Skermanella rosea: one gene and its partner. The protein of the gene in region 1 binds, or shares a complex with, the protein of each later gene. Links are inferred from orthologs where the notes say so. Each region holds a gene or a part of one and is shown on either strand. Other genes may lie near its edges.

Region 1 (11,247 bases):
CTGCCGTCGCTGGCGCCGCCGGGCTATACCGGCCGGGTCTCCGGCTGGGGCTGGGGCCTGGGCTATGTCGGCGGGCTGGGCTGCCTGGTGCTGTCGCTGTTCGGGCTGGTGCAGGCGGAGAACCCGCTGTTCGGCCTGGTCGGGACGGAGGAGCAGGCGAACGTCCGGGCGACCGCCCTGCTGGTGGCCGCGTGGTACGCGGTCTTCGCCCTGCCGCTGTTCCTGCTGACGCCGGACCGGCCGTCCACCGGCGTGCCGCTCGGGACGGCGGTGCGGGAAGGGCTGCGGGCGCTGGCGGACACCGTCCGGCACATCCGGCGCTATGCCAACATCGTCCGCTGGCTGCTCGCCAGCGCGCTCTACCGCGACGGGCTGAACACGCTGTTCGCGTTCGGCGGCATCTATGCCGCCGGGACCTTCGGCATGGGGTTCGACCAGATCGTGATGTTCGCGATCGCGCTGAACGTCACCTCGGCCGCCGGGGCCTTTGGCTTCGCCTGGATCGACGACCGGATCGGGCCGAAGCGGACCATCGCCTGGTGCCTGGCGGGGCTGATCGGATTCGGCATTCCGCTGCTGTTCGCCGAGTCCCAGACCGCCTTCTGGGTCCTGGCGCTGGGACTGGGGATCTTCGTCGGGCCGGCGCAGGCGGCCGGGCGGTCGATGATGGCCCGCCTGTCGCCGCCGGGGATGGAGACTGAGATGTTCGGCCTGTACGCGCTATCCGGGCGGGCTGTCTCCTTCGCGGGGCCGCTTCTCCTCGCGTGGGCCACGGAATCCTTCCAAAGTCAACGGGCGGGAATGGCAACCATCGTGCTATTGCTCGCGTTGGGTCTGGTGCTGTTGTTTGCGGTGCGGGAGGAACGGTCGGTCTGATCGGCCGGGGTTCCGACCGGCAGGGAGATTGACCTATTGCCGCATCCGGCACGGGTGCATGACATTTTTAAGCAATCACGCGCAGGATGGGCGGCGACGCCCCAGGATGGCGTACCGGAGGAAGAAGATGCTGAGCCACCACGACCTCGAGGACTTCATGGGCATCGACGCGGCTCTCGACGAGAACGCAGGCACGGCGGCCGGGGGCAAGGGCCGGATCTCGCCGGGCCGGGTGGGCGACGCCACGGACGACGACCCAGCCGAGCACGAGCCGGACTGACCGGAACCTGTGCCGCCCGCTATGCCGGGCGGCGCAGGTGCGGGGTCACGCGCCACTCGGCGTAGCGGATCAGGCGGGTGATCAGGAAGTTGATCAGCAGGTAGATCGCCCCCGCCACTATGAACACCTCGAACACCGCGAAGGTCTGGGAGATGATCCGGCGGGCGATGCCGGTGATCTCCAGCAGGGTGATGGTGCTGGCGAGCGAGCTGGCCTTGACCATCAGGATGACCTCGTTGCCGTAGGCGGGCAGCGCCTGCCGGACCGCGATCGGCGCCACGATCCGGCGGAACACCAGGAAGCGGGAGAACCCGCAGGCGCGCGCCGCCTCGATCTGGCCGTGCGGCACGGACTGGATGCCGCCGCGGATCATCTCGCTGGTATAGGCGGCCGTGTTGAGCGTCAGCGCCAGGATGCCGCACCAGTAGGGCTCCCGCAGGATCTCCCAGAAGATGCTGGCGCGGACTGCCTGGAACTGGCCCAGCCCGTAATAGATCAGGAAGATCTGGACCAGCAGCGGCGTGCCCCGGAAGACGAACACGTAGGCCCCGGCGATCGCGGACAGGACGCGGTTGGCCGACAGCCGCATCCAGGCGACGCCGGACGCCAGCACGAAGCCGAACAGCAGGGCCAGCCCGACCAGCTGGAGCGTCACCGGAACGCCGGCCAGCAGCGTCGGCACCGCACTCCACATCACCGACAGGTTCATGGTCTCAGGCCCGCCTTACGCCGCGGTTGGAATAGCGCTCGGCCCGGTCGAACGCGACGGTCGAGAGCGAGGTGAGTACCAGGTACAGCGCCGCCGCCACCGTGTAGAACAGGAACGGGTCGCGGGTGACGCCGGCCGCGACCTGGGCGGAGCGCATCAGCTCCGCCAGGGCCGTGACCGAGATCAGCGCCGTGTCCTTCAGGGTGAGCTGCCAGACATTGCCGAGGCCGGGCAGGGCGTAGCGCAAGGTCTGGGGCAGCAGGATGCGGAAGAAGATCTGGCTCCTGCGCATCCCCACGGCGCGCCCGGCCTCGATCTGGCCGAACGGCACCGCCTGGATGGCGCCCCGGATCACCTCGGTCGAATAGGCGCCGGAGATCAGCCCGACCGACAGCACGCCGATGGTGAAGGCGTTGACCTCGATATAGTCGGTGTAGCCGAACACCGCGGCTATGGCCATGATCGCGTTGCCGCTGCCGAAGAACAGCAGGTATATGACCAGCAGCTCGGGCACGCCGCGCACTACCGTGGTGTAGACCTCGGCGATGCCGCGGGTGACGATGCCGCCGTTCAGCTTGGCGGTGGCGCCCAGCGCCCCGAACACCTGGCCCAGCGCGAACGAGCAGAGCGCCACCGCAAGCGTCATCAGCGTGCCGCGGACCAGCTCGTCGCCCCAGCCGGTGTCGCCCCAGGCGAGCAGGTCAAGCATGACGCGGGATCCGGCTTCCGGTCACCCCCGGGCCCTTACTTGATCGACGTGTCGTAGCCGAACCACTGGGTCGTCAGCTTCGTGATGGTGCCGTCGGCGGTGGCCTCCTTGATCGCCTTGTCCAGCTTGGCCTGGAGCTCGGTGTCGGCCTTGCGGACGCCGGCGCCGACGCCCTCGCCCAGGACGCCGCGCGAGAAGGCGGGGCCGAACTTGGTGATGTCCTTGTTCTGGTCGCCGGCCTTGATCAGGCCCTCGATCGCGGAGCGGTCGGCGACGATGGCGTCGATCCGGCCGGACACCAGGTCGAGGCCGAGATTGTCCACCTTGTCGTAGGTCCTGACCTCGACGCCGGGCATCAGCTGCTCCAGCATGTTCTGCTGGATCGTGGAGACCTGGACTCCCACGGTCTTGCCCTTGACCGCGGCACCGGTCTGGTCGATCAGCTTCTGCTCGTCCGGGGTGATCTCGGCCATGTCCACGGCCGTCGTCGGCAGGTTCTGGTCGAGCAGCGGGCTGCCCTTCATGGCGGCGAAGACGGTCGGCTCGGTGGCGTAGGGGCCGGCGAACGAGATGACCTGCTTGCGCTCGTCGGTGATCGACATGCCGGCCATGATGACGTCGTACTTCCGCGACTGGAGCCCGGGGATGATGCCGTCCCAATCCTGGGCCATCACTTCGCAGGTGGCGCCGATGCGCTTGCACAGCTCGGCCGCCAGGTCGATCTCGAACCCGATCAGCTTGCCCGAGGCGTCCATGCCGTTCCAGGGGAGGTAGGCGCCTTCGGTGGCGATCCGCACCTTGGTCTGCGCCTGGGCCTGCGGGACGCCGGCGGCGGCGATCAGGATCATGCCGGTTGCGATGGCTGCGAGGGTCTTCTTCAAGATACGGTCTCTCCTGTTCATCGACTTTTCGTCGCTGTTCTGTCGGTATTTTCTAGTTGGTCAGAGATTGCGTGCCAGGAACTGGCGGCAGCGCTCGGACTGGGGATCGACCAGCACCTGGTCGGGCGGTCCCCGTTCCTCGATGCGGCCCTGGTGCAGGAAGATGACCTCGCTCGACACTTCGCGGGCGAAGCCCATCTCGTGCGTCACGACGATCATGGTCATGCCCTCGTCGGCGAGCTGGCGCATCACGCGGAGCACCTCGCCGACCAGTTCGGGGTCGAGCGCCGAGGTCGGCTCGTCGAACAGCATCACCTTGGGCTGCATGGCCAGCGCCCGGGCGATGGCGACCCGCTGCTGCTGCCCGCCGGAGAGATGGCTGGGATAGGCCTTGGACTTGGCTTCCAGCCCGACTTTCTCCAGGAGCGCCTCGGCTCGGGCGATCGCCTCGGCCTTCGGGACGCCCAGGACATGGACCGGCGCCTCGATCACGTTCTGGAGCACCGTCATGTGGCTCCACAGGTTGAACCCCTGGAACACCATGCCGAGCCGGGACCGGATGCGATCGACCTGTCGCGGGTCGGCCGGCACCGCGTGGTGGCGGCCCTGCTTCATCCGGATCAGCTCGCCGTTGACCCAGACGCGGCCTTCGTCGGGTGTCTCCAGCAGGTTGATGCAGCGCAGGAAGGTGCTCTTGCCCGACCCGCTCGACCCGATCATGGAGATCACGTCGCCCTCGTGGGCGACCAGCGAGACGCCCTTCAGCACCTCGAGCTGCCCGAACCGCTTGTGGAGATCTTCGACGACGATGGCCGCCCCGGGGTCGGGGCTGGGGATCTGGTTCGCTGGCGGCGGCTGTGACAGGGCCATGCTTCCGATCTGACTGCTACCGATATGACCGCAACAGGCTATCCGGGCAGCCGCTGCGGCGCAAATCCGATTTTCCACATCACTCCAATTTGAGGCGAAGCCGCGCCGCCGCCCGGGAGGACGGTTGCCAGGGAGCGTGCCGTTGGTTATCCACAGATGAACGCAGATGGACACAGATACTTGCCCCTATCTGTGTCCATCTGCGTTCATCTGTGGGCAATAAAAGGCCACCGTCCCGTTTGATCCCGGTCAGCCGCCCTGCTTCAGGCGGTCGAGGAGCGACTGGACCTCGGCGTGCTCGGGCGAGCCGGGCTGGAGCTGGGTCAGCAGCCGGCCCCAGAGCTGGGAGGCCTCGGCGGTGTTGGCGGCGCGGGCGGCGTCCAGGCCGACGAAGTAGAGCGCCTGCGGGTTGTCGGGCTGGATCTTCAGCACGTCGCGCAGCACCGCCACGGCGGGGGCGGGCGGGGCGTCCTGGTCGCCGCCCGAGGCGATCAGGGCGTCGGCATAGGCCGTCAGCAGGTCGACCCGGCCGGGAGCTGCCTTGACCCCGGACGCCAGGGCCTCCGTCGCCTTGTCCCGCTCGCCCAGCACCCTGTAGGCGCGGCCCAGGCGGAGCCAGCCGTCGGCATCGTTCGGGTTGTCCTTCAGGCGGCTGGCGAGCCCGTCCACCATGCTCCGGATCATGGCGTCGCGCTGTTCCGCGGTCATGTCGGCGGCGCCGGCCATCTGCTCGCGCGTCGGGCCGGGGGCGGTCCCCGGGGCGGGCGCCGCCTGGGCCTGGGAGGGCGGCAGCGGCTGGGGCATCACCGTGGCGGCATCGACCCCGAGCTGGCCGGCGGTGTCGGTGATGCGCTGGCGCACCGTAGGTAGCCAGGGCGCGTCGGCCGGGCTCTCCGCCGCCAGGGCGACCCAGCGGTCGAGCGCGCCGCGCAGATCGCCGGCCTGGGCGCGGGCGAGCGCCAAATAATAGCGGGCGCGGGCGTCCTTCGGGTCGGCCTGGAGCACGGCGTCGAAGGTGCGGACCGCCTCCTCCGGCACCACGCCCTGGTTGGCCGCGGTCATCGCCTCCGCGTAGGAGGACAGGATGCCGGTGTCCTTGCCCTGGCTGACGCCGACGGCGTTCCGGTAGGCCTCGGCGCTGTCCCCGAACCGGCCCATGCGGGTATAGGTCTGGGCGATCAGCAGCCAGCCCTGGAGGTCGCCGGGCTCGTCCCTCAGGTGCTGCTCCAGCTTGGCGATGGCCTGCATCACCTCGCCCGGCGGGCCGCCGCCCGGCGCTGTTTCACGTGAAGCGAAGGGTTGCGCCGGCAGGTCGGGATGGCCGGTCGGGATATAGACGGCCAGAGCCCCCAGCGGGATCAGCGCGCACAGCGCCAGCGCCACCCAGCGGCTGCCCCGCCCGGGCGACACGGCGCCGGACGCCGTTTCGCGCTCGCCCTCGTCCGCCACGGCCAGCATGCGGCGGCCGATCTCGGCACGGGCGGCCTGGGCCTGCCGCTCGTCGATCACGCCGCGGGAGAGGTCGCGGTCCAGTTCCGCCAGCTGGTCGCGGTAGACCTCCAGGTCGTAGGCGGCACGGCCCGCGGCCGAGTGCCGGGCGCGCAGGAGCGGGGTGAGGACCAGGGCGGTCACGGCCGCCGTCATCAGGGCGGCGACGATCCAGAACAGCATGGTATCAGGCATCCTCGCGCAGCAGCCGGTCGAGCCGCTGGCGTTCCTCGGGAGTCAGCGGAGCGGCGGTCTCGCCGCCGGCCACGGCGCGGTGGCGGCCGCGCAGGAACAGCGCCGCGCCGATCCCGCCCAGCAGCAGCACGACCGCCGGGCCGATCCACAGCACGTAGGTGCTGGCCTTGAAGGGCGGGCGCAGCAGCACGTAGTCGCCGTAGCGCGCGGTGACGTAGTCGAGCACCCCGGCGTTGTCGTCGCCCGCCGCCAGCCGCTGGCGCACCAGCACCCGCAGGTCGCGGGCGAGCGGCGCGTTGCTGTCGTCGATCGACTGGTTCTGGCAGACCAGGCAGCGCAGTTCCTTGCTGATCTCGCGCGCCCGAGCCTCCATCGCCGGGTCCTTCATCACCTCGTCGGGCTGGACCGCCAGGACGGGCGAGGAGACGCACAGGAGGAGGGCGGCGAGGCCGGCCCGCAGGTGCGCCCTCATCCCTGGAGCTCCCGGATCAGCGGCAGGATGGTGCGCTCGACCTCGTCCGGCATCACGGGACCCACGACCTTGTAGCGGATCCGGCCTTCGGCATCGATCACGTAGGTCTCCGGCACGCCGTAGACGCCCCAGTCGATCGAGACCCTGCCGTCCTGGTCGGCGCCGATCGCGGCATAGGGGTTGCCGCCCTGGTTCAGCCAGCGGACCGCGTCCTCCGGCTTGTCCTTGTAGTTGATCGCCTTCACGGTGACGCCCTGCTCGCGGGCGAGGCGCATCAGCACGGGATGCTCGACCCGGCAGGGCACGCACCAGGAGGCGAACACGTTGACCAGCTGGACCTCGCCCTTGAGGTCCGAGGTCGCCAAGCCCTTGCCGTCGTTCAGCAGCGGCGGCAGGGCGAATTCAGGCACCGGCTTGTCGATCAGGGCCGACGGCACGACCGAGGGGTCGCGGGTCAGGCCTATGGCGAAGTACCCGGCCAGGACCACGAACAGGGCCAGCGGCAGGATGTAGATAAGGCGGCGCATCTCGGGGGTTCCTGTACGGGCGGTCTATTCGGCCGGCTGGGGCACGGGCTGCCGGCTCCGCCGGCGTTCCGGCACGCCGATTCGGAAGCGCCGGTCGCTGAGCGAGACGCAGCCGCCCGCCACCATGATCACGCAGCCGATCCAGATCCAGGGGACCAGCGGGTGGTGGTACAGGCGGGTCGCGTAGCCGCCGGTGCCCTCCTGCTCCTGGCCCAGCACGACATAGAGGTCGGACACCCAGTTGGTCCGGATCGCGGCCTCGGTGGTCGACATGCGGGCGACCGGGAACCAGCGCTCCTCCGGGTGCAGCGTCGCGATCACCTCGCCGTCGCGGATCACCGTGAAGGTGGCCGATTTGGCTTGGTAGTTGGCGACCTGGGCCTGGTGGACCTCGTCGAACCGGATGTCGTAACCGGCGATCTGTGCCGTGTCGCCCGGACGCATCAGCTGGATGCGCTCCGTCATCCAGGCGGCCGACCCGGTCATGCCGGCGATCGCGACGCCCATGCCGGCATGGGCGATGGTCATGCCCCAGCTCGACCGCGGCAGCCCCTTGGCGCGGCGCCAGCTTTCCCCGAGGGGGGCGCGGAACAGCCTGATCCGGTCGGCCAGCTCGGCGATGGCGCCGAAGAAGGCCCAGGCCGCCAGCGCCACGCCGAGCAGCGCCAGCACCGGCCCGCCCTGGTAGGCGTAGAGGGCGCCCAGCACGCAGATCACGGTCAGCAATGCCGCGAACTTCAGCCGCGCCAGCGCGCCGGCCAGGTCGGCGCGCTTCCAGGCCAGCAGCGGTCCGACCGACATGGCGGCGACCAGCGGCACCATCAGCGGGATGAAGGTCGCGTTGAAGAAGGGCGGCCCGACCGACACCTTGCCGGCGCCGATCGCGTCCAGGAACAGCGGGTAGAGGGTGCCCAGGAACACGGTCGCGGTCGCGGTGGACAGCAGCAGGTTGTTCAGCACCAGCGAGCCCTCGCGGCTGACCGGGGCGAACAGCCCGCCCATCTTCATGGACGGCGCGCGGATCGCGTAGAGCAGCAGCGCCCCCGCCGTGGCGACGACCAGCAGCACCAGGATGAAGACGCCGCGGGCGGGATCGACCGCGAAGGCGTGGACCGACGTCAGCACGCCCGACCGGACCAGGAAGGTGCCGATCAGCGACAGCGCGAAGGTCAGGATCGCCAGCAGGATGGTCCAGCTCTTCAGCGCGTCGCGCTTCTCCACCACGATGGCGGAGTGCAGCAGCGCGGTGCCGGCCAGCCAGGGCATGAAGGAGGCGTTCTCGACCGGGTCCCAGAACCACCAGCCGCCCCAGCCCAGCTCGTAATAGGCCCACCACGATCCCAGCGCGATGCCGAGCGTCAGGCCGGCCCAGGCGGCCAGCGTCCAGGGCCGCACCCAGCGCGCCCAGGCGGGATCGACCCTGCCCTCGATCAGGGCGGCCACGGCGAAGGAGAAGGCCATGGAGAAGCCGACATAGCCGAAATACAGGAACGGCGGGTGGAAGGCGAGGCCGGGGTCCTGGAGCAGCGGGTTGAGGTCGGTCCCGTCGAGCGGGGCCGGATCGATCCGGATGAAGGGATTGCTGGTCGCCAGGATGAACAGCAGGAAGCCGATGCCGATCATCGCCTGGACCGACAGGACCCGCGCCTTCAGCGTCGGCGGCAGGTTGCGGCCGAACAGGGCGACGGCGGCCCCGAACAGGGCCAGGATCAGCACCCACAGGACCATCGAGCCCTCGTGGTTGCCCCAGACGCCCGACACCTTGTAGAGCATCGGCTTCATGGAGTGGCTGTTCTCGACCACGTTCAGCACGCTGAAGTCGGACACCACGTAGGCGTAGGTCAGCGCCAGGAAGCTGACCAGGATCATGGCGAACTGGCCGATCGCGGCCGGCTTCGCGACCTCCATCCAGGCGGCGTCGCCGCGCGCGGCGCCGATCAGCGGCAGGGTCGCTTGGACCAGCGCCAGGAACAGTGCCAGGACCAGGGCGTAATGGCCCAGTTCGGGGATCACGGCGTTACTCCTTGGGGGCGGGAGTCAGGGGACCGGTCGCGGACGCCGGCACGGGGGCTTCCAGCGACTTGGTCGCGTGCTGGGGGGCGCCGGCGCGGGTCAGCGCGTCGGCCACCTCGGGCGGCATGTAGTTCTCGTCGTGCTTGGCCAGCACCTCGCGCGCGACGAACACGCCGTCGGGGCGCAGGCGCCCCTCGGCGACGACGCCCTGCCCCTCGCGGAACAGGTCGGGCACGATGCCGGCATAGGTAACGGGAACGGACTTGGCGGTGTCGGTGACCCGGAACTCGATCGTCAGACCGTCGGGCAGGCGCTTGACGCTGTTCTCCTCCACCAGCCCGCCCAGGCGGAAGCTGCGCTCGCCGACCTGCTGGGCCGCGAGGTCGGACGGGCTGTAGAAGAAGACCAGGTTGTCCTCGAACGCGGTCAGCGCCAGCGCGGTCGCGGTGCCCAGGCCCAGCAGGGCGAGGCCCAGCATGTAGAGGCGGCGTTTCTTGCGGGTCATCCTTCGTGTCCTTCCGCGGCGGGCAATCCCGACGGTGCCGGGGCCGATGGGGCAGGGCCGCTGTCGCGGCGGTTCCGGTCGCGCCGCCGCGGGCGGCTCGTCTCCAGGGTCTTCAGCAGCGCTTCGTGGCGGCGGAGGCCGCGCAGGCTGACGACCAGCATGCCCACGAGAAAGACGGCCGCGACCCCGTAGGCCGGCCAGACATAGGCGGCATAGCCGCCCATCGAAAAGAACTCAGCCATGATCCTGCCAGTTGATCCCTCGCCGGGCACTCTCCAGGGCGCCCTTGACCGCCTTCATGCTTACCAGTTCTCCCACCAAGCCGTCATCTCACCAGAATGCGCCGATTGAAAGGCAATAAGCCTTGCCGGTCTATCGCCCATTTGGTCCGTGATGTCGGGACGGACACAGGGTCGCGACGCCATGACGCATGTCGGGGCGGATCTTCGCCGCCTTCCGGGATCCTCCGGCACTATGACAGCGGGGCCGGGGACAGACAAGCCGGGGGGCGGCGGCTGTGACAATCGCGCTGTGCCGGGCCTGCGGACCGTCCTCCCCGATGGACTTAACCCCGAAGGTCTAATACCCTGGAGAAAGAACCGGTCGCGACTCAACCGCACCGGGCTGTCCTTCCGAAGGGAAACCCCGGATGTCCCGATCCTTCCTGTCCCGTCTCCTGGTCCCCGCCCTCGCCCTGTGCGGCCTGCTCGCGGCGGGCGCGGCCCTCGCGGCGCCGGCCTGCACGGCGGCCCGGCCGACCCCGATGGTGCCGACGGACGGCGCCCTGTGCGCCTCGCTGGCCGAGGCGGTGCGGAAGCCGGGCGCCCTGCCGCTCGACCAGTACGAGACGAAGCTGGGGGACTATCTGCGCAATTTCTGCCACCGGGACACGGCCGCGGGGTGGGTGCGGGACAAGCGGGTGCGCGACACCGGCCCCTATACCGCCAGCCTCCAGGACGGCCAATGGGTCGGGACCTATGCCGGGACCCACGCGCCGGTGGTGATCTGGTACTCGCCCGAGATGGTGGAGTGGCTGAAGGTGAACCGCCCGTCCGACGAGGCCGCCGCCCCGGCGGACCCGGCGCCGGTTCCCGACGGCGCCATCATGGTCAAGGAGATGTTCCCGGCGCCGGCTGCGGCCTGCGACGGGGTCGATCCGCTCAATCTCCTTCCGACCAGCGGCGCCGCCATCATGGTGCGCGACGCCCAGGCGTCCCACGACGGCTGGTTCTGGGGCTGGTTCGGCTGGAGCGGCTGGGCGCCGGACTGGCCGCCCGGACCGACCAACCCGCTGGCCAACATGGGCTTCGGCCAGTACTGCCTGAACTGCCACGCCTCGGCCAAGGACGGTTACACCTTCGCCAGCCTGAAGAACATGCTGGGCCAGCCGGGCGAGCCGCTGGTCTTCCTCAGCCAGCACTTCTTCGAGGCCCCGGCGCCCGAGATCCATCACCGGCTGGTCAGCCTGCCGACCGACGACGCGGCGCGGCTGGGCCAGCCGCAATACGCCTTCGATCCCGACGTGGCCGCCGGGTTGAAGGTCGCCGGGCTGCCCAGGCCGACCTGGGAGACGGTGTCGAAGATGCCGTCCCAGACCTATGACAGCGTCTGGGTCAAGGCCGGCGGCCCCGGCGCCGCCAGCGAGTTCGTCACCTCCGACCAGTGCATGGGCTGCCACGACGCCGGCAGCACCGGCCTGCAGTTCGACATGACCCGGCCGAA
Region 2 (11,284 bases), 250 kb from region 1 along the record:
CCTACTCGATGGATTCGGCCGGATAGACGCCCCAGAATTCGGACCGCTGGAGCCAGCCGCGGTAGCCGTCGACATTGACCTCGCACCAGGCCTGCTCGCAGCGCAGCAGCTTCCCGGCGACGCCGGGCTCCACCTTGGCAAGGCCCGCCGCGGCATCGCCGGCGGCGCGGCGCAGCACGCGCACGCCGCCCGTGACGATCATGGCGCGCTTGCCCGACAGCATGCTCTGATGGACCCAGCCCTCGGTGCCTTCCCAGTCGCGGATGCGTCTCCAGGTGTCGAACTCGGCGGTGATCTCCACAGGGATGTCGCGCTTCACGAAGACCCACTCCACCGGATAGCGCGTGCCCGGCCCGGTCCGCACGTTGACTTCCGCCGAGCGGAGCGAGACGAAGCGCGGAACCGGCAGGCCCGTCGGAGGAGCCATGCCGGGGACCGACTCGGGCTCCTGCGCGAGCGCCTCGGGAGCGGAAAGCGTGGCGGGCAGCAGCAGGGCGCCGAAGCAGATGGCGAGAATGCCGAAACGGGCGGCAGATATCATGGACGCGAACTCAGGTCTGTAACGGGTCTGGAAAGCCCTGGAACGGGCTATTGCCTCAATGTGGCGGGGATATGACCGCCCCGAGGCGGCTCAGCCTAGACCAAGTCCGTTAAGAGGTGGTCACCCGCCGGATGCCGGATGTTACCGCGTCGCTGGACAAGACGGCACGGCGCTTGGTATGGCAAGGCGAAGCCGCCAGGGAGATCCGGTCCGATGCCCGAGAAGAAGAAACCCGTCGTCGTCGTCACCCGCAAGCTGCCGGACGTGATCGAGACGCGGATGATGGAGCTGTTCGACACCCGCCTCAACCACGACGACACGCCGCCGACCGCGGCGGAACTGATCGAGGCCGTCAAGACCGCGGACGTGCTGGTGCCCACGGTGACCGATCGGATCGACGCGCGCGTCCTGTCCCAGGCCGGTCCGAACCTGCGGCTGATCGCCTCGTTCGGCACCGGCGTGGATCATATCGACCTGAAGACCGCCCGCCAGCGCGGCATCACGGTCACCAACACGCCCGGCGTGCTGACCGAGGACACGGCCGATATGACCATGGCGCTCCTGCTCGCGGTGTCGCGCCGCCTGTCGGAGGGTGAGCGGCTGGTCCGGTCGGGCGAGTGGAAGGGCTGGGGCCCGACCACCATGCTGGGCCACCGGATCTGGGGCAAGCGCCTGGGCATCATCGGCCTGGGCCGGATCGGGCAGGCGCTCGCCAAGCGCGCCCGCGGATTCGGCCTGTCGATCCATTACCACAACCGCCGCCGCGTCCATCCCGAGATCGAGGGCGAGCTGGAAGCGACGTACTGGGAGAGCCTGGACCAGATGCTGGCGCGGATGGACATCGTCTCCATCAACTGCCCGCACACCCCGGCCACGTACCACCTGCTGTCGGCCCGCCGCCTGCAGCTGCTGCGGCCCCACTGCTACATCGTCAACACCTCGCGCGGCGAGGTGGTGGACGAGAACGCCCTGACCCGCATGCTCCAGAAGGGCGAGCTGGCCGGGGCCGGGCTCGACGTGTTCGAGCACGAGCCGGCGATCAATCCCAAGCTGCTGACGCTGGACAACGTCGTCCTGCTGCCCCACATGGGTTCGGCGACCATCGAGGGCCGCATCGACATGGGCGAGAAGGTGATCATCAACATCAAGACCTTCGCCGACGGCCACGCCCCGCCGGACCGCGTGCTCGAAGCGATGTTCTGAGCGCTCCGGCAGCCTATATGACGGGTACCGGCACCGGCGGGCCGGTACCCGACGACGCCAGGGAGCTTCAGATGACCGATCCGTGGGAGCGGCGCGACCGGCGAGGACGCAGGACGGCGCGCACCGTCCTGCTGAAGGTGCTGCTGCCGCTCGCCGTGATCGGCGCCAGCGTGGCGGTGCTGGTCATGCTGCACCTGGACGGCACCTTGAGGCTGTTCCTGGACCAGCAGTCCATGTTCGGCATGATCGCCGTGGTCCTGGTGCTCAACCTGGTCGGATTCGCCTTCATCTACATGCTCTCGATGGTCTGGAAATCGGTCAAGCACGACCTCCTGAACCTTCGCGACCCCTGATCGAGGCCGGAGAGCGGTTTCCGACATGCCAGACGAAATGTTGCCGCACGCGAAGCACGCGACCTCCCCCCATGGGCGCCCGCGGGCGTCCGAACTGCTGGACATCTTCGTGGAAGGGCATCCCGACGACCGGATCGTGCTGGGAGACCTGATCACGCTGCTGGGCGACCGGGCCTTCGGGGCGCTGCTGCTGATCTTCGCCCTGCCCAACATGATCCCGGTGCCCCTGCCCGGCCTGTCCACCGTGCTGGGCCTGCCGATGGTGCTGTTCGCGGCCCAGCTGATGCTGGGCCACCCGGCGCCCTGGCTGCCCGCCCGGCTGGCACGCCTGACCGTCAGGCGGGAGACTTTCCTGACCATGGTCGGTGCCACCCGGCGCTATCTGGTGTGGGCCGAGCGCCTGCTCAGGCCGCGCTGGTCGGTCCTGACCGACGGCCCGGGCGAGCGGCTGCTGGGCGCGGTTTGCCTCGTGCTCTCGCTGATCCTGATCCTGCCGATCCCGCTCGGCAACCTGCTGCCCGCGTTCGCCGTGGCCTTGATGGCGCTGGGGCTGCTGGAGAAGGACGGCGTCTGCGTGACCATCGGCCTGTGCGTCGCCGCCAGCAGCGTCACGGTCGTGGTCGCCGTGGTCGTCCTGATCGTCGAGGCGGCGGTGCTGCTGTACCGGCAGCTGTTCCCCTGAGGGGTGCGATCAGCCGAAGCGGTTCACGATGCGGGCGACCTGCCCGCGGTAGCTGCCGCCGAACAGGCGGACATGGACCAGCAGGGGGTAGAGGTTATAGAGGTCGCGGCGCACCTCGAAGAAGCCGGGCCGGATCGGGCGAAGCTCGTGGTAGCGGCGGAAGAAGGGCTCGCCGAAGGTGCCGAACAGGGTGCTGAAGGCCAGTTCGATCTCCGGATCGGCATGATGGATCGCCGGGTCGATGAAGCCGGCGACGCGGCCCCGGAATGCCAGCACGTTGCCGCCCCACAGGTCGCCGTGGATCAGGCTCGGCGGGGCGGGCTCGCCGATCAGGTCGGGCAGCCGGGCGGCAAGCCGCTCGATCGCGGCCATCAGGGCGCCGTCGATTCGCCGCTCGTCCAATGCCTTGCGCGCCATGTGCATCAGGCGGTGGTCGCGGAAAAAGGCGATCCAGTCGTCCGACTCAGGGTTCGGCTGGGGCAGCGGGCCGATCAGCGTGTCCTGCGGAAAACCGTAGCGGGCGGCACCGATGCCGTGCAGCGCCGCGACCAGTTCGGCGGCGTGCTCCTGGGCCGAAGCGGTCAGGCCGCCGTCGCTCTCGACGTGGGACATCACCAGAAGGCGGTCGTCGGCGTGGAACAGCTCCGGCACCGGCAGGCGGGAATGCTCCGCGAGATGGCGCAGCATCATGCCTTCGAGCGCCAGCCCCTTGCCGCTCTTGGCAACGACCCGCCGCCCGTCCGCGAGGTCGAGCAGCCACAGCTCGGCGGCGTTGCCGCCGGCCAGCGGCTTGGCCGAGGCGACGGTTCCGACGCCGTCAGGAATCTTCGGCGGCATGGACATGGACGGCTCCCGGCCGGGAATGGCGGAGCTGGTCGAGCAGGCCGGACGCGGCGGCCTCGACCAGGTCGAGCACTTCGGTGAAGTGGGTGCCTTCGCCGTAATAGGGGTCGGGCACCTCGCGCCGGGGGGCGTCGGGCGCATAGTCCATGAACAGCCTGACGCGGTCCCTGGCCCCGTCGGGTGCCATGCGGACGAGTTGGTCGTAATGCCCCTGGTCCATCGCGAGGATCAGGTCGAATTCCTCGAAGTCGGCCGGCTTCACCCGGCGGGCCCGCAGGTCGCCGATATCGACGCCGCGCTTCGCGGCTGCCGCGACGGAGCGCCGGTCGGGCGGCTCGCCGACATGGTAGCCGTGGGTCCCGGCGCTGTCGGTCTCGATCCTGCCGGCCAGCCCGGCCTCGGCGACGAGGTGCCGGAACACCCCTTCGGCGGTGGGGGAGCGGCATATGTTGCCGGTGCATACGAACAGGACCTTGACCATCGCTACTCCTCCGGAACCGGAACGCGGCTGTACCGCGTCATCATGTCATAGTCCTTGCGCGGTCCCGTGACCAGCCAGCGGACGGTCCAGGCGTCATGGCCCTCGACCCGGAAGCCGCCGCGGTAGACGTCGGCGCCGCAATGGTGCAGAACCTCGGCAGTGCCGTCCGACAGGTCCAGGTCGTGGAACGGCGAGCCGTCGTGGCGGAAGACCATCGCGCGCCGCGGCCCGTCCGGGAAGCTATAGCGGTAGGTCTGATCGGCCGGCCCGGCATGGTCGCCGAAGCGCAGGGTGCCGGTTTCCCGCAGCAACAGATCCCCGCCGGCTCCCTGCTCGAAAAGCGCTGTCCCGTCGAACGAGCCGTCCTGCCCCAGCCGGGCGTCACGCACGGTGCGGACGATGCGCCACGCGCCCGCCAGGAATGCGCGCAGATCCGCCACCGCATGGACTCTTCCGTTGGCCCCGGCCGGGGTCGCCTCTAAACTCACGCAACCTCTCCCGCTTCGGAAAAAGCATCATGATGTTAAAGCCTTCCGACCGGATCGTCATCCTGACAGGCGCCGGCATCTCCAAGGAATCGGGCCTGGACACGTTCCGCTGCGCCGGCGGCGTATGGGAACGGGTGCGGCTGGAGGACGTCGCGACGCCCGAGGGCTACGCCCGCGACCCCGACATGGTCCACCGCTTCTACAACGACCGGCGGCGCGGATTGCTCCAGGCCGATGTCCGGCCGAACGCCGCCCACGACGCCCTGGCCCGGCTGGAGCGGGAATGGCCCGGCGAGGTCCTGCTGGTGACCCAGAACATCGACGACCTGCACGAGCGCGCGGGATCGCGCAATTTGATCCACATGCACGGCGAGCTGTTGAAGGCCCGGTGCGGCGTGTGCGGCGCGATCTCCGAGATCCGCGCCGACCTGTCCGTGGAGGATGATTGCGCCGACTGCGGGGCCGTCGCCGAGATGCGCCCCCACGTGGTCTGGTTCGGCGAGATGCCCCTGGAAATGGAGCGCATTTATCAGAACCTTGCCACTTCGGCCCTGTTCGTGTCAATCGGAACCTCCGGAAACGTGTATCCCGCCGCGGGATTCGTGCAGGAAGCGCGGATCAACGGCGCCCACACCGTCGAGCTGAACCTGGAACCGTCGGAAGGCGCCACCCTGTTCGACGAGAAGATCTACGGCCCCGCCACCGGGGCGGTGCCGGCCTTCGTCGAGCGGCTGCTGGCGCTGAAGCGGTGACGCAGCCGGCCCGAATGCCCTTGGCAGCGGTGGCGGGGTGCTGTACCACTCGGCACCCGCCCGGTTTTTCAACCTTCATGCCGACCGCTCCGCGCCCATGCCCCTGTTCGCCGGTACCGACCTGACCTGCCTGCGCGGCGAGCGGCTGGTGTTCCAGGATCTCTCGTTCGCGGTTCCGGCCGGCGGCGCGCTGGTGCTGCTGGGGCCGAACGGCAGCGGGAAGTCCAGCCTGCTGCGGCTGATGGCCGGGCTGCTGCGGCCCTTCTCCGGAAGCATGAGCTGGGACGGCGTGCCGGTGTCCGACGATCCGGACGTGCACCGGGCGCGCATCCATTATGTCGGCCATCTCGACGCCGTGAAGCCGGTGCTGTCGGCGCGGGAGAACCTGGCCTTCTGGGCTGCCATGGGGGGAGCCGCCGATCCCGGCGGCGCGGCGCTGGCCGCCCTGGAGCGGCTGGGCGTGCCGCACATCGCCGACATCCCGGGCCGCTACCTGTCCGCCGGGCAGAAGCGGCGGCTGAACTTGGCGCGCATCCTGGCGGCGCCGGCGCCGCTGTGGCTGCTGGATGAGCCGTCGGTGGCGCTCGACCGGGCCGGCATCGGGCAGCTCGAGGCGGCGATCGCCGACCACCGCGCGGGCGGGGGGATCGTCGTGGTCTCGACCCATGCGGAGATCGCCCTGCCCGGCGCCTCGACCCTGCATCTGGACGACTTCGCCCTGGCGGCGGAAACGGAAGAGGCCGGATTATGAACCGCTTCCTCAAGCTGGTGTCGCGCGACCTGCGGTTGGCGCTGCGGCAGGGATCGGACGCCACGGTCGCGGTGATGTTCTTCGTGCTGTGCGTGGTGCTGTTCCCGTTCGGCGTCGGGCCGGAGCCGAACATCCTGGCCCGCATCGCCGCGGGGGTGATCTGGGTGGCGGCGCTGCTGGCGTCGCTGCTGTCGCTGGAGCGGCTGTTCCAGAACGACTACGAGGATGGCAGCCTGGAACTGCTGACCCTGTCCAGCCTGCCGCTGGAGGCGGTGGTGTTCGCCAAGGTGCTGGCGCACTGGCTGGTCACCGGCCTGCCGCTGATCGTGGCGGCCCCGCTGCTGGCGCTGCTGCTGAACATGGAGCCGGCGGGCTTTCCCGTGCTGGTCGCGACGCTGCTGATCGGCACGCCGACGCTGAGCCTGATCGGGGCGATCGGCGCCGCGCTGACCCTGGGCGCCCGGCGCGGCGGCGTGCTGCTGTCGCTGCTGATCCTGCCGCTCTACATCCCCGTGCTGATCTTCGGGGCCGGCGCGATCGACGCGTCCCTGTCCGGCTTCACCGCGCGGCCGCACCTGCTGCTGCTGGGCGGATTGCTGGTCGCGGCGCTGCCGCTGGCGCCCTGGGCCGGGGCCGCGGCGCTGCGCCAAGCGATCGAGTAGAGCGAGTAGGGCAGGTCCGGCCGGAAGGTCATAGGCCCGTCACGCAACCTTCCCCCACGGACCCATGTTCACCTGCTACACTCGGGTCCGAACAGAAGCGGTGAAAACCGCCGAAGCGGACCGCATTACGGGAGGCAGGCATGGCCCTCAAGGCCGAACAACTTAAAGGCGAGCTGACCGAGCAGATCGTCAGCCGCGTTCGCGACCGATTGAACCGCGACCGGGCCGACATGGCCGAACGGTTCGTCCGCCAGTTCTATGCCAACGTGCCCCCCGACGACCTGCTGGAATCCAGCCCCGACCAGCTCTACAGCGCGGCGCTGTCGATCTGGCAGTTCGCCGCCCAGCGGCAGGAGCGGACCGCCCGGGTCCGGGCCTATCACCCGCAGGTCGACGAGCACGGCTGGCAGTCCGGCCATACCGTGGTCGAGATCGTCAACGACGACATGCCGTTCCTGGTCGATTCGGTCACGGCGGAGCTGAACCGCCAGGGCCTGACCGTCCATCTGGTGATCCACCCCGTGGTGCGGGTGCGCCGCGACGCGTCGGGCCGCCTGACCGACCTGTACGAGCCGCAGGCCGCCCCGGCCGAGGCCGTGCCCGAATCCTTCATGCATATCGAGGTGGACGAGCAGACCGACCCCCAGTTCCTGGAGCGGATCGCCCAGGGGATCGAGAAGGTGCTGGCCGACGTGCGCGCCGCAGTCGAGGACTGGAAGGCGATGCACGAGCCCATGGGGCGCATCATGGCCGGCGTGGACTCCATGCCGGACGCGCTGCCCGAGGCGGAGCTGAACGAGGCGCGGGATTTCCTGCACTGGCTGAGCGACGACAATTTCACGTTCCTGGGCTATCGCCTCTACCGGTTCGAGGGCGAGGGCGACGAGGCCCGGCTGACCCCGGTCCCCGGCGAGGGGCTGGGCATCCTGCGCAACGACGACATCCGGGTGTTCGACGGGCTGCGCAACTTCGCCTCCCTGCCGCCCGACGCCCAGCAGTTCCTGCGCCAGCCGCGCCTGCTGCTGGTGACCAAGTCGAACCGCCGCGCCACGGTGCACCGCCCGGCCCTGATGGACAGCATCTTCATCAAGGCCTACGACGACGACGGGAAGGTGGTCGGCGAGCACCTGTTCGTGGGATTGTTCACGTCGGCCGCCTACAGCGCCAGCGCCCGCGACATCCCGTTCCTGCGCAACAAGGTGGCCCGGGTGCTGGAGCGCGCCGGGTTCGATCCGCGCAGCCACGACGGCAAGGCGCTGACCCATATCCTGGAGAATTTCCCCCGGGACGAACTGTTCCAGATCACCGACAACGAGCTGTACGAGATCGCGATCGGGGTGCTTCACCTGCAGGAGCGCCAGCGCACCGCCCTGTTCATCCGCCGCGACCCGTTCGAGCGCTTCATGACCTGCCTGGTCTATGTCCCGCGCGACCGCTACGACACCGACCTGCGCCGGCGCATCCAGGCGATCCTGGAGCGCGCCTTCGACGGAACCTGCTCCGCCTTCTTCACGCAGCTGGCCGAGAGCGTGCTGGCGCGGGTCCAGTTCGTCATCGAAACGAAGCCCGGCGGCATTCCCGATTACGATGCCGGGGAGATCGAGGAACGGCTGATCGAGGCGAGCCGCGCCTGGCCCGACCGCTTGCAGGACGCCCTGGTCGAAGCCCGCGGCGAGGAGGAGGGGCTGCGCCTGCACCGGCGCTACTCCGCGTCCTTCGACGTGGGATACCGGGACCGTTTCGGCGCCGAACTGGCCGTCTACGACATCGAGCGGATCGAGGAGGTGCTCCATACCGGGCGCCTGGGCCTGAACCTCTACCGGCCGATCGAGGCCGGCGAGACCGAGCTTTACCTGAAGCTCTACCATGACGGCGGGCAGGTGGCCCTGTCCGACATCCTGCCCATGCTGGAGCATATGGGCGTCAAGGTGATCTCGGAGGGCGGACCGTTCGAGGTGACGATCCCCGGCCGGATCGAGCCGGTCTGGATCCATGACTTCGCCATGACCAGCCGGGCCGGCATCGCCGTGGACCTGGGCCGCGTGCGGCAGGCGTTCCAGGACGCGTTCCTGCGGGTCTGGGAAGGCCGGATGGAGGACGACGGCTTCAACCGGCTGGTGATCCGCGCCGGGCTGGGCTGGCGCGACATCACCATGCTGCGGGCCTATGCCAAGTATCTGCGCCAGATCCGCTTCCAGTTCAGCCAGGACTACATGGAGGACACGCTGGCCGGCCACGCCGCCATCACGCGGCTGATCGTCCGGCTGTTCCAGACCCTGCACGACCCGGACCGGCGGGCGACGCCGGGCGGCGCCGACGAGGCGCAGGTCGCGGTCAACGGGCTGCTGGTGGAGATCGACCACGCGCTGGACGAGGTCGCCAACCTGGACGAGGACCGCATCCTGCGCCGGTTCCTCAACCTCGTGCGCTGCACCCTGCGGACCAACTATTTCCAGAAGGCCGAGGACGGCGGGGTCAAGCCCTACCTGTCCATGAAGCTGGACAGCCGGGGCGTGGACGAGCTGCCCCTGCCCCGCCCCATGGTCGAGGTCTGGGTCTACAGCCCGCGGGTCGAGGCGATCCATCTGCGCGGCGGCAAGGTCGCCCGCGGCGGCATCCGCTGGTCCGACCGGCGCGAGGATTTCCGCACCGAGATCCTGGGCCTGATGAAGGCGCAGATGGTCAAGAACGCGGTCATCGTGCCCGTGGGGTCGAAGGGCGGCTTCGTGGTCAAGCGCCCGCCGCCGGCCGATGCCGGCCGCGAGGTGCTGATGGCCGAGGTGATCGAGTGCTACAAGACGCTGATGCGGGGCCTGCTCGACATCACCGACAACTTCGCGGCCGACGGGTCGGTCGTGCCGCCGCCGCGGGTGGTCCGGATCGACGGCGACGACCCGTACCTGGTGGTGGCGGCCGACAAGGGCACGGCGACCTTCTCCGACATCGCCAACGGCGTGTCGCTGGACTATGGGTTCTGGCTGGGCGACGCCTTCGCGTCGGGCGGGTCGCGCGGGTACGACCACAAGAAGATGGGCATCACCGCGCGCGGCGCCTGGGAGTCGGTCAAGCGACACTTCCGCGAGATCGGCGTGGATTGCCAGACCCAGGACTTCACCTGCGTCGGCGTCGGCGACATGTCGGGCGACGTGTTCGGCAACGGCATGCTGCTGTCGCGCCACACGAAGCTGGTGGGCGCCTTCAACCACCTGCACATCTTCTGCGATCCGAACCCGGATCCGGCGACCAGCTTCGAGGAGCGGCGCCGGCTGTTCGACCTGCCGCGCTCGACCTGGGCTGACTATGACGCGGGGCTGCTGTCGCCGGGCGGCGCCATCTTCGACCGCAAGGCCAAGTCGCTGAAGCTGTCGCCCGAGATCCAGGCCCGTTTCGGCCTGACCCGCGACAAGGTGACCCCGGTGGAGCTGATCCAGGCGATGCTCCGGGGGCAAGTGGACCTGCTGTGGTTCGGCGGCATCGGCACCTTCGTCAAGGCGACCGAGGAGACCCATGCCGAGGTCGGCGACAAGGCCAACGATTCCAGCCGGATCGACGGCCGGGAGGTCCGCGCGAAGATCGTCGGCGAGGGCGCCAACCTGGGCGTGACCCAGCGCGGCCGGATCGAGTACGCCCAGGGGGGAGGACGGATCAACACCGACGCGATCGACAATTCCGCCGGCGTCGATACCTCCGACCACGAGGTCAACATCAAGGTGCTGACCGGCGACGTGATCGCCCGCGGCGACATGACCATGAAGCAGCGCGACCAGCTTCTGGCGAGCATGACCGACGAGGTGGCCGAGCTGGTGCTGGCCGACAATTACCTCCAGACCCAGGCGATCAGCGTCGCCGGGGTGGGCGGGGCCGAGTCGCTGGAGGGGCAGGTCCGCTTCATGCGGCTGCTGGAGAAGAGCGGCCATCTGAACCGGGCGATCGAGTTCCTGCCCGACGACGAGGAGATCGCATCCCGGACGTCGCGCGGGCAGGCGCTGACCCGGCCGGAGCTGGCCGTGCTGCTGGCCTATTCCAAGATCACGCTGTACGACGAGCTGCTGGCCTCCAACCTGCCCGACGACCCGCGCATGGCGGAGGACCTGGTCAAATATTTCCCCAAGGCGCTGCGCCGCGACTTCCGCGAGGCGATCGAGCGGCACCGGCTGCGCCGCGAGATCATCGCGACATACACCACCAACAGCATGGTCAACCGGGTCGGCCCGACCTTCCTGTCGGAGATGATGGAGAAGACCGGCATGGGGCCGGGCGACATCGCGCGGGCCTATACGGTCAGCCGCGACGCCTTCGCGCTGCGGACCGTCTGGAGCGCCATCGAGGCGCTGGACAACCGGGTGCCGGCGGCCTGCCAGTACGAGATGATCCTGGCCACCCAGGCGCTGCTCCACCGCACGGTGCCGTGGTTCCTGATCAACGCCCCGCAGCCGCTCGACCTGGGCGCGGAGGCGGCCAACTATACCCCCGGCGTCGAGCAGCTGGCGGCCGACCTGGACACCGTGCTGTCCGAGGAGGACAGGAG

The links.
Region 2: the proteins of ccmE (region 1) and ccmB are in contact, whole or in part, in a solved structure (PDB 8CE8), measured with the Escherichia coli proteins. The link is inferred for Skermanella rosea from one-to-one orthologs.

What each region holds. Positions count from the first base shown.
Region 1 is NZ_CP086111.1:5,727,994-5,739,240, reverse strand. What follows is about bases 7,776-10,655. They hold ccmE (cytochrome c maturation protein CcmE), read right to left. Parts: upstream 9,526-10,655; coding sequence 9,025-9,525; downstream 7,776-9,024. Other genes in these bases: JL101_RS26730 (hypothetical protein), read left to right, coding at 10,175-10,655; ccmD (heme exporter protein CcmD), read right to left, coding at 9,522-9,767; JL101_RS26745 (heme lyase CcmF/NrfE family subunit), read right to left, coding at 7,776-9,020. In the rest of the region: JL101_RS26790 (MFS transporter), read left to right, coding at 1-876; JL101_RS26785 (hypothetical protein), read left to right, coding at 1,004-1,156; JL101_RS26780 (ABC transporter permease), read right to left, coding at 1,176-1,865; JL101_RS26775 (ABC transporter permease), read right to left, coding at 1,870-2,574; JL101_RS26770 (transporter substrate-binding domain-containing protein), read right to left, coding at 2,610-3,455; JL101_RS26765 (ABC transporter ATP-binding protein), read right to left, coding at 3,516-4,325; c-type cytochrome biogenesis protein CcmI, read right to left, coding at 4,575-5,996; JL101_RS26755 (cytochrome c-type biogenesis protein), read right to left, coding at 6,001-6,480; JL101_RS26750 (DsbE family thiol:disulfide interchange protein), read right to left, coding at 6,477-7,007; more of JL101_RS26745, read right to left, coding at 7,032-7,775; more of JL101_RS26730, read left to right, coding at 10,656-11,247. UniProt on the Escherichia coli protein: Heme chaperone required for the biogenesis of c-type cytochromes. Transiently binds heme delivered by CcmC and transfers the heme to apo-cytochromes in a process facilitated by CcmF and CcmH.
Region 2 is NZ_CP086111.1:5,978,093-5,989,376, reverse strand. The notes cover bases 5,007-7,923. They hold ccmB (heme exporter protein CcmB), read left to right. Parts: upstream 5,007-6,090; coding sequence 6,091-6,756; downstream 6,757-7,923. Other genes in these bases: JL101_RS27990 (NAD-glutamate dehydrogenase), read left to right, coding at 6,897-7,923; ccmA (heme ABC exporter ATP-binding protein CcmA), read left to right, coding at 5,441-6,094; cobB (Sir2 family NAD+-dependent deacetylase), read left to right, coding at 5,007-5,343. Outside these bases: JL101_RS28040 (SH3 domain-containing protein), read right to left, coding at 2-541; JL101_RS28035 (2-hydroxyacid dehydrogenase), read left to right, coding at 755-1,744; JL101_RS28030 (hypothetical protein), read left to right, coding at 1,762-2,097; JL101_RS28025 (exopolysaccharide biosynthesis protein), read left to right, coding at 2,123-2,779; JL101_RS28020 (fructosamine kinase family protein), read right to left, coding at 2,789-3,616; JL101_RS28015 (low molecular weight protein-tyrosine-phosphatase), read right to left, coding at 3,597-4,103; JL101_RS28010 (DUF6314 family protein), read right to left, coding at 4,106-4,543; more of cobB, read left to right, coding at 4,621-5,006; more of JL101_RS27990, read left to right, coding at 7,924-11,284. UniProt on the Escherichia coli protein: Required for the export of heme to the periplasm for the biogenesis of c-type cytochromes.